Regions from separate parts of the Paenibacillus sp. BC26 genome, predicted to be linked through region 3. Evidence: riboswitches for the same ligand, from Rfam matches in the RefSeq annotation. Region 3 holds a riboswitch; each other region holds the start of a gene.

Region 1 (3,280 bases), on a different contig from region 3:
ATAAATTGAGATGCTGTCCATAACGGATCATGACCGGCAAACCTACGATCAGGAACGGCACAATCAATTGGACATGCTCCCAACTGCGTGCGCTTAGACTCCCCATCAGCCAGAATAAAGCTTCGTTAATTACACCTTGCGACATCGACACCATGAACGTCACGAAAGCGCCGAGAAAAGCTTGAACGATAACGCCGGACAAGATTAACGTCTCGACATTAATCGATCCTCTTGCACGGGAGAGTGCAAATACAATAAAAAGTGTTACGATTCCTGTTGTGAAGGCGACGAGCGGAACCGTCCATAAGCCGATCACCGATTGGTAGCCGAATACAATCATGAAAGCCGCGCCAACCGAGCAGCCCGTTGCAACGCCAAGCGTGAATGGATCGGCAAGCGGATTGCGAAGTACACCTTGAAATCCGGAGCCGGCAAGTGCCAGGCTAGCTCCGACAAGCATAGCTAAGACGACTCTGGATAATCGCAGCTGAGTCACGATTGCGATATCGCTGGCCTCATAGAGACCGCTCGGATCCTCCATCCAAGGCAGCTGATGAATTAATATTCCCCATACGCGAAGAAGAGGCAATCTGGACGAGCCAATAGACAAACTGACGACGACAGATATAGCAAGAAGGAGCATCGCTGCTCCTCCATAAACATATAGCCTTTTTCTCATCTTACTTGAATAGGTCCGGATGCAGCTTCTTCGCTACCTCCAGCAGCCCATCGGCTAGTCGCGGTCCGACACGCGTCAACGGATCCTGGTCCACTTCAAACACTTGCTTATTCTTAATGGCGTTAATTGTTGCCCAGCCCGGTCTTGTTTCAATTCCCGTTAGAATGGGATTTTTCTCACCTTCAGCAAGTGTCATGGAAGCATATATGATCTGATCCGGATTCGATTTGACGACCGACTCGGGATTAATTTCGTACCAACCCTGTTCACTGGCAATGTTAACGCCTCCGGCGAGTGTAATGAGCTCATCCAGGAACTCGCCTTTTCCGACTGTCCAGCCCGGTGCGAACTCCAGGTATACATTCCGTTTCGGCGCATCTTTAACGGCATTAACAACCTGTTCCCTAACTTGCTCCATATGAGCCGTCACCGCTGCCGCTTGCTCGTTTTTATCCAAAATTTCACCGATCTGCTTTACCTTCTCCATGACGGCGTCATAGGTCTTAGGATCTGTCGCAAACACCGGAATTTGGAGCGAGCGAAGCTTATCGACAACGGCACTTCCCATTGTGTAGGAGGCGAGCACAAGGTCCGGTTTAAGCGAAACGATTTTCTCAATATCCGCGTCCATGTCCCCGATCTTCGGCAGACTCTCCGCTTCCTTCGGATAGTTGGAGTAATTGTCAACGGCAACCAGAGATGCCCCTGCTTCTACGGCATAGACGATTTCCGTCTCACTGGGCAGCAGCGAAACGATGCGCGCAGGCGCGGATTGGAACGTAAGCTCTGTGCCTGTTACATCCTTCAACTTCAGCGGATATACGGAATGTTGTTGTTGTTGTGCCGAGTTATTCGCATTCGCAGCAGCTTGCTCGGATGTATTAGCTGTATTGCCCTCATTCTCAGCAGCTTGATTGGCCTTATTCCCGCCGGAACCGCAAGCAGCCGTTAACATCAGCAAAGCAGCCATAGTCAGGGTTAAGACAATTTTAGTTAATGGCATTAATTTCGATTTCATGTGATTCATACTCTCCCTATTTTATAATTGCGTCCAATGAAAACCCGGCTATTGCCGAATGAAACAAAAAAAAAGCATTTCCGACTTCGAGCGTCAGAAATGCTTACGTTCCGTAGAACATCAGCGGGCAATATACAGTTGCCCATCTCCAACACCTCCCTAAGTCCTCGTAGGTAGCGTTTAAACGGAACAGGCAGGTATCCTGACTCGAAGCATCCGTCATCAACGTCTTCCCAAACGATCCCATCGTTCAGTGACTTATCGTTGATGCATTGTCGACTACGGCGATGGACAAGCATTCTTCCATTCCGGGGCGACGCTTCTTACAGTGGCGGGTCCGTGCCGGCATTGCACCGGTCTTCCCTTTTAAGCTAAGCTTGCGTGTTTCAACGAATGGAAACGAGCACATACACTTAGCACCTGTTCGTAAACTATGAAATTGCGCTTGAGTAAATATACCATCACCTATATAGGATGTCTACATTTGGCTTCACTTCCGTAGAAATCGGTTCATTTGACCGTTTAAACGCAGCGCATTAAATACGACTGAAACGGAACTGAGCGCCATAGCCGTCCCGGCCATCCACGGCTCTATGCCGCCAACTGCCGCAAATGGGATCACAATAGAGTTATACAGCAGCGCAAAACCAAGATTTTGACGAATATTCCTGACTGTCAGTCTGCTGATTTGAAAAGCCTCATAAATACCGGTCAGCCGCGAACGAAGCAACGTCATATGTCCGGCATCAAGCGCCGCTTCCGTACCGCCGCCCATCGCGATCCCGACATCTGCGGCCGCAAGTGCCGGGGCGTCATTCCAGCCGTCACCGGCCATGGCAATGACTCTTCCTTTCGCTTGCAGTTCGCGTATGAGCTCAGCTTTATGCTCCGGCAGCATGGACGCATGAACATTCTCCTGCGCGATACCCGTGATTCGGGCTACGTTCGTTGCCGATGAAGGATGATCGCCTGTTGCAAGCAAGATTTGAACCCCTTCGGCAGCCATTGCGGACACGGCCTCCGTTGACGATCGTTTCACTTGATCGGTGAAAGCAAACGCACCGACACACTCCCCGTCTATCGCGGCATAGATGACCGTCTCTCCCAGTTCTTCTCGTCGACTGACGAAGCTCAGCAACACGCGATTCATCTTCCAGTCCCGCTCAGCGGCAAAACCGGCATTTCCGATTGCGACTCGCTTACTCTCAACGACAGCTTCGATCCCCTTGCCGGGAAACGCATGATAAGCCGTCGATGCCGGGATGACCAGCCCTGCACGCTTGGCTGCCGCCTTAATCGCTGCCGCAAACGGATGCTGGGAATCTGCCTCGGCAGATGCAGCTAACCGCAGCAGTGCGCTTGGCGAGCCGGACAATGCAGATACTTCCGTTAACGCAGGCTTACCTTCCGTTAACGTGCCGGTCTTATCCAGCACGATTGTATCCAATTGCGCCAGACGTTCCAATGCGCCGGCTTCCTTCAACACAATGCCGCGGCGGGCAAGCTTACCGGTAGCCAATACGAGCGATATCGGCGCAGCCAAACCAAGCGCGCATGGACATGCGGCCAAGAGCACAGCCAGA
Region 2 (3,280 bases), on a different contig from region 3:
TAACGATTGAACATAGGTATCGGGTATCTGTTTACCCGCTTTCATCAGTCCGATCGCACTCCAGTCCGAGCCAACACCGTTAGCACTATTTTCGAAGTAGCTCGATGCAGCCTCAATCGTTTCTTCGAGGTCGAAGGCTGCCGCGGCTTGAGCGGTCTTCACCGGACCGATTCCTGCAGTGATCGATAAGAGCAACATCATGGATGAAACGATAAGAGCAAATGATTTTAGTAACTTTGAACGCATAGTACTGCCTTCTCTCTTAGTTTAATAGCGCTGTTCTATAACAGTTTCGCAGCGATAAGCATGCGGTACAGCATGTCTGCAATTTCGGCGCGTTTCACTGCGGCCGTTGGTTCTATATTCCATACATCCTGCGATAGGATGTTCTCGCGGTAGTTGAATGCCAGTGCAGCTCTCGCCCACTCGGCCGTCTTCGTATAATCGCCGAATTGGGCTAACATATCTCTCGTCTCCAAGGTGCCGAGTGCCGTATTCATTCCGCATAGCTTGGCCGCATTGGCAATCATTACAGCTGCTTCTTGCTTCGATATTGTGCGATTCGGTGAAAATGCAGCAGTCGACGTTCCTTTCACGATACCGTACGCATAAGCGGTACCTACAGCACCTGAATACCAGCTTGCAGGAGTAATATCCTTGAAGGCATTTGTCGCTTTCGGTTTAAGCCCCAGACCTTTCGTCATAACGGCGGCAAACTCAGCTCTTGTCATGGATTGATTCGGCGCGAATGTAGTCGCGTTAATCCCCGAGATAATCCCCCGTGCTGCAAGTGCTTCAATTGCAGTCTTGTTTGCATGTTCACGAATATCGGAGAAGGTCTTTCCAGACTCAACGACCGGCATAACTTGAACATCCTTATGCTTATTCGGCAATCCAACATTAGCTTGATGGTTGGTGGACAGCAGCGATGCGACATCATTCATTCGGTATAAGCTGGATCGCCCCGCTGCTGCTCGCTGGTAATTGACGAGTCCATACAGCGCCTGCTCCGTCGACATGCCTGTTACTCCGCTTCCATCTGCGTTGTGGCGGAAACCCTGTCCTTTGGTATAGTAAGTCAGCAAATTATCGAGAATCGTTTTCCCGTTCTTGGCGAAGCGGCTGTCGTCTAATGGCATGCCAAGTTCACATAACGCCATGAGCACTTGTACGGTGCTTTCGACGTTTTTTACGCCTAGGCTTGCATAACCGCCATCGTCATCCTGGAGACGAGATAGGGTTTGAATCGCCTTCTCTATTGCAGCCTTTACGCTTGTTCGATTCTGATATTTGGCAAGAGCTTGTATCGCCATGCCCGTTACGTCGGGATCTGCCGCTATCCCGGAAAGCGCAAAACCTCCATCCTTCAATTGCTGCGATAAAATGTCATCGATATACATTTCTCTGGTGGCGTGTGTACCGGCAGATTTGTTAAAAGGAATCTCGTAATTGCCGCTATCCAGCGCAAGCAGTGCAAAGATCGGACCGTTAATCCCTTGCCAAACGGTTTTGTCATAATCGCCTAAAGGCATCAGCAAGTTATAGCCGGCAACATTGGCCGGGTCCGCACCGATTGCCCTTAGGGCCAGAATTAAGCGTGAATACTCGGTATGCTTCTTCTCGCTAAGAACACCTCTGTTTGCCGTAACGACTTGCTCAACATGACTATAATAGTCGTCATAATAGCGCTGCGGTACGGTGTAGCCGGACCGCGCAAGCCCGATAATGGCCCACTCGCCGCCGACAGAGCCAACCTGCGGATCTTTTACGGTAGACAGCATGAAAGCGGCCGTATCCGCAACAACTCTATCCACATCCTTAATGGATGCCGATGTAGAAGCAGCCTTAGCTGAGTTCGGATTCAAAAACATAGAAATCAAGATAATTAATAACATTAAACATGCAGGGCGTATTCGATTGCCTAACCTGCCTCTCACGCGATCATTCCTTCCTCCCACAGCAATCTGTGGCATACATAACAAAAAACCCCCGATTCATCTAACAATCAGGGGCTGCCGGCGTCGTCTGCTATTAGAAAAGACAACAAAAAAAGCACCGCCTCCATCATCCGTAGAGTGTGTGAAATCAAATCAAGGCAGGTCTCCTGGCTATGCGTCAACGCTTCTCTATACCTTCCCAGCCTGTCGGCCAGTGGCAATTCCCAGATCAGCTCTTCATTTACAGTGGCGGGACCGCGCCGGATTTTCACCGGTCTTCCCTATTAAGCAGCGCTTGTCTACTAAGCGTGCACCTTGACTAGTTCTATTCAATTGCTATTCATATTATAGAATAATATTGCTTTTGTCTATGAAATTAGGTACTCGCGGTTCAAACCCATAGCAAAAAGCTATACCCTGGCATAGTATTTATGTGTTTTCCGATAGCAAACTTCCAGCTCTATAATAAGCACATCACACAGCGCAGGGAGAGATTGACATTGAGAACATCACTTATTGGCTATCCTAGAGTCGGATCATTGCGAGAGCTGAAATTCGCATCCGAGAAGTATTTTAAAGGCGACATTACGATCTATGAACTCCATCAGACCGGCGTTGAGCTTAGAGCGAACCATTGGAAAAAACAGCAAGACAACGGAATTGACTTCATCCCTTCCAACGACTTTTCATTCTACGACGGCCTGCTTGATACGGCTTGCTTGTTCAATATCATTCCGGAACGTTATCAATCGCTCGGTCTTAGTCCGCTGGAAACGTATTTCGCTATGGCGAGAGGTTACCAAGGTTCAGAAGGCGATGTGAAAGCGCTGGCTATGAAAAAATGGTTCAATACCAACTACCACTACATGGTTCCTGTAGTTGACGATTCCACCAGCATTCAATTGGCGGGCACGAAGCTGTTCGATGAGTTCTTGGAAGCGAAACAGCTTGATATCTCAACGAAACCGGTGTTGATCGGTGCCTTCACGCTGCTCAAGCTCGCTAAATATACCGGCGTCAAACAAGCCGGGGATTTCGTTCAAGAAACGGCTGCAGCATATGCTGACGTATTGAACAAGCTAAACGAGCTTGGCGCTGAGTGGGTTCAAGTGGACGAGCCTGCGCTGGTAACAGATCTATCGCAAGAGGATCTTGCCCTGTTCACGAAGCTGTATGCCCAAATTTTATCCGCCAAAGGCAATGTCAAAGTACTTGTTCAAACCTACTTCGGCGACGTACGCGATTGTTATCAAACGCTTCAAACCCTTCCATTCGATGGCATCGGAATCGACTTTGTTGAAGGAAAACAATCCTTGGAGCTCGTGCGCCAATATGGATTCCCG
Region 3 (3,280 bases):
GCTCTTCATGGAGTCCGCCGTTTCGATGGCGTTCTCCAGCATCCAGGTCACCATGATCGATAGAATTCGAATGCCGTGCTTGATTCTAACGAAGACGCCGCCACTCGACAGATCCCTGCCGATGCATTTCTGCGCATAGGATACTACGGCAAGCTGCGCCTTAAACTTCGGAACAAAACGCAGCACCATCGAGAAAAAGAGGGAGAGGACCGGGATGACGGTACCGAAGAGGTAAATGAACTTATCCGAGGTCATGACTGCGTTGTAACACGTGAACCAGCTAATAACCGTTACAAACATCGCAGCCGCTGCGATGCCGTAGGCAATGGATTCCAGCGTCAAGGGATTGCCGCTGTGCAAATACGTTAGGATCGTAACTCCCTCATGATTGAATGCGGGATTAATGATGGCTGTTAGCAAAAGCATAGGCAGCATATAGAAGAGCTGAAAGCCGATCGCTTTCCGACCGCTCAGGTTAATCGAATAGGCGATTGCGAAGATCATCGATATCGCTAAGCAGACCGGATGCATGAACACCATAGCGAACAGGATCACTAGGACGAAATACAGGAAGTTGACGAAGGGGTGATAGCCGGAGAAGGCGTCTTTCATGATTTTCCGCCGTCGGTAGAAGCATAAGTGTCCCCTACATCTCGGCCCAAATCGCAGGTGTATACCCACTCGATTACATCGCCTTGTTTCAGTTGATACCGGCTTGCGCCGTAGTTCGGAAACCAGCCGTTCACCTTATACATCCACCCGGATAACTCCCCGCAGTCGAATTCGTACAAATTATTGATTCCCTCGATATACGCGGAGTTGTACATAGGCATATTCTCAAATTCCATCGGAATCTTGTTCTTCTTCATTTCACGCTGCAGCACGTTAAACACGGACTCGCCTTCATAGAAGGTCACTTTCTGCGACTTGAAAATGACGCCATCCTTAGGGACGAGCTCGACCTTCTCGGCATCCAATTGATCCATACGATCAAGGATTGTGGCACAGCTCACGGAGAGATACGCTGTCATGACCTTATTGGAGATTTCTGCCTTCTGCGGTTCGACGGGAGTCGGCTTTCCTTCCGGAACGGGTTCGGTCTGATAGGGATCCTTTCCGGCATCCGGCTTGGCTGGAGGCTTCGCGTCCGTTGAAGGAGGCTTCGTTGCTCCCTTCGGCGGCGTGGAAGGCTTGGTTTGTGCTGATGTGTTTGAGTTTGAGCCTGAGTTTGAGCCTGAGTCTGAGTTTGAATTTGAGTTTGAGTTTGAGTTTGAACCTGAGTCCGGCTTAGGCTTCACCGACTGATCAGGCTTAGGAGAGGCGATCACTCCATCATCAGGACTTGCCGGCTCCTGTGCTTGTTCGGCAGCCTCATCAGTTAGTGCCGGTGATTTATCCTCTGTAGAGCCCGGCTCCGACTGCTCGGTTGAAGGATCGGCCGTTGACTCCGACTCGGATTCAGCGGCAGGTGTTGGCGAAGTCGAAGCCGACTCTTCTCCCGCCGGATTCGTCATTTCCGTCGCCGTTTGTACGGTCGTCCGTTCACTCTTCTTCGTCGTCGAAGGACTGCTGCTATAGAAAGCAATAATGAGGACAACGACGACAATCGCCGCCGCAATAAATCTTGTTCCGTTTGGTTTCATGCACCTATGTCTCCTTCGTTGTTCAGAAAAACAAGAAAAACCCCTGATTCTTATCGAATCAAGGGCAGCCGGCGTCGTCAATTACACGAATAGACAACAAAAAAAGCACCGCCTCCATCATCCGTAGAGTCCGTGAAAATCCAATCAAGGCAGGTCTCCTGGCTATGCGTCAACGCTTCTCTATGCCTTCCCGGCTTATGGGCCAGTGGCGTCTTCTAGATCAGCTCTTCATTTACAGTGGCGGGACCGCGCCGGATTTGCACCGGACTTCCCTATTAAGCAGCGCTTATCGACTAAGCGTGCACCTTGATCGCGCTATTCAATTGCTATTCATACTATAGAAGAACAATGCTTTTGTCTATCCATTGCTGCAGTAATTGCAAAGCCTATCCTGAAGCAGCCGCCCTATTCTTCTGCGGTCAGCGCATGCAGCAGCGCCAAGGCATCCTCATGCTCCGGCTCCAGGACGAGCGCATCGCGCAAGTAAACCATTGCCGCTTCCTTGTCCCCCTGCTCGTAGCTGCATATCGCCAGACAGAATAAGACGGTCGGCACAGACTCGTCTTCGTCGGTTTCAATCGATAAGCTCAGGAATTCCTTCGCGTCATCGTAGAATTCCATCTCAAACAGCAGCAGCCCGGCATCGAGTGCCAAATCGTAACGCTGCTCCATCACATAGAAGGATGACCACATGATGTGAATGCCATTTTGAATATCCATTAATTCCTCTTCGCCCGCTTCAGGCAGCAGAGCCGAGATGCGTTTCGTGCTCTGGATAAAGAACTCCGCGTCGTACCCGCCAAGCCGCCAAAAGGCCAGGATTTGCTGCAGCCCCATCGTGCCGGAATGCTGGTCGACCCACTCCTTCAAACTGAAGAACTCGTCCGGCCCAAACCGGTCGACAAAGCGTCGAAAAGCAAGCCGCGTGTTGGCATACCGCATAGGCGATTCCAGCATGAGGATACAGCCGACATTAATCGCGTGATAATGATGCTCCTTCGTAAAGAGCGACAGTCCGCCTCGCTGCTCCAGCACATGCTGAATCGCATGATAGTTGGCCGTTAACGAGAAGCTGCCGTGATGGAAGAACTCCGGCGGGTCCGCAAGGTCCCAATGCTCCAGCCGGTGATCGCCTTTATCCGCCGTGATCAGCAGAAACCCTGCCTGTGACAGCCGATGAAGCCGATCCAAGCAGGTCAATCCGGCAACCGGAAACAGGATATAAGAATCATCCAGCTCCGTCACATACATGTCGATCAGGTCGTGATACGGATAGGTTTTCTCTGTGTATTCAGGTGCCGGGCGATTCACGTAATTCAGCTTCATTTGCTTCAATTTCTCTGAAGTCGTAAGCTCCTTGAGATTATCCGGAAATTCGACGCTGATGTCGCACTCATAAACCTTGCCGTCATGGACATAGATCAACTCTTGCGGAATCACATCGAAGAAATAATTCGCGACGATCAGCAGCGGCTGCTTCAAATCGCCCGGACGTATCGTAGTTTGCGCTACTGCCAGATGCACCTCAGTATCCTGTACCGCATCAAACCTTGCAAAGTCCAGCAGTCCCTCCCGAATGAACGGCTGCAAGGCGGGATGCTGCTGCCACGCCAATACGTTCTTAGAGGCCAGGTCGG

Evidence for each region. Region 3 has a riboswitch for cobalamin ahead of BM412_RS26700 (DUF4430 domain-containing protein). Riboswitches for the same ligand answer to the same signal wherever they lie in the genome.
Region 1: linked by a shared signal. The riboswitch ahead of BM412_RS12530 (ABC transporter substrate-binding protein) and the one ahead of BM412_RS26700 (DUF4430 domain-containing protein) in region 3 are both predicted to bind cobalamin.
Region 2: linked by a shared signal. The riboswitch ahead of BM412_RS10355 (S-layer homology domain-containing protein) and the one ahead of BM412_RS26700 (DUF4430 domain-containing protein) in region 3 are both predicted to bind cobalamin.

Annotation. Positions count from the first base shown of each region.
Region 1 is NZ_FPAD01000001.1:2,856,010-2,859,289, forward strand. It holds gene BM412_RS12525 (FecCD family ABC transporter permease) at 1-679, opposite strand, end outside; gene BM412_RS12530 (ABC transporter substrate-binding protein) at 681-1,697, opposite strand; cobalamin riboswitch at 1,872-2,123, opposite strand; gene BM412_RS12535 (heavy metal translocating P-type ATPase) at 2,188-3,280, opposite strand, start outside.
Region 2 is NZ_FPAD01000001.1:2,392,634-2,395,913, forward strand. It holds gene BM412_RS10350 (S-layer homology domain-containing protein) at 1-201, opposite strand, end outside; gene BM412_RS10355 (S-layer homology domain-containing protein) at 282-1,895, opposite strand; cobalamin riboswitch at 2,077-2,270, opposite strand; gene metE (5-methyltetrahydropteroyltriglutamate--homocysteine S-methyltransferase) at 2,438-3,280, shown strand, end outside.
Region 3 is NZ_FPAD01000005.1:117,005-120,284, reverse strand. It holds gene BM412_RS26705 (energy-coupling factor transporter transmembrane component T) at 1-612, opposite strand, end outside; gene BM412_RS26700 (DUF4430 domain-containing protein) at 609-1,643, opposite strand; cobalamin riboswitch at 1,774-1,967, opposite strand; gene BM412_RS26695 (SAM-dependent methyltransferase) at 2,049-3,280, opposite strand, start outside.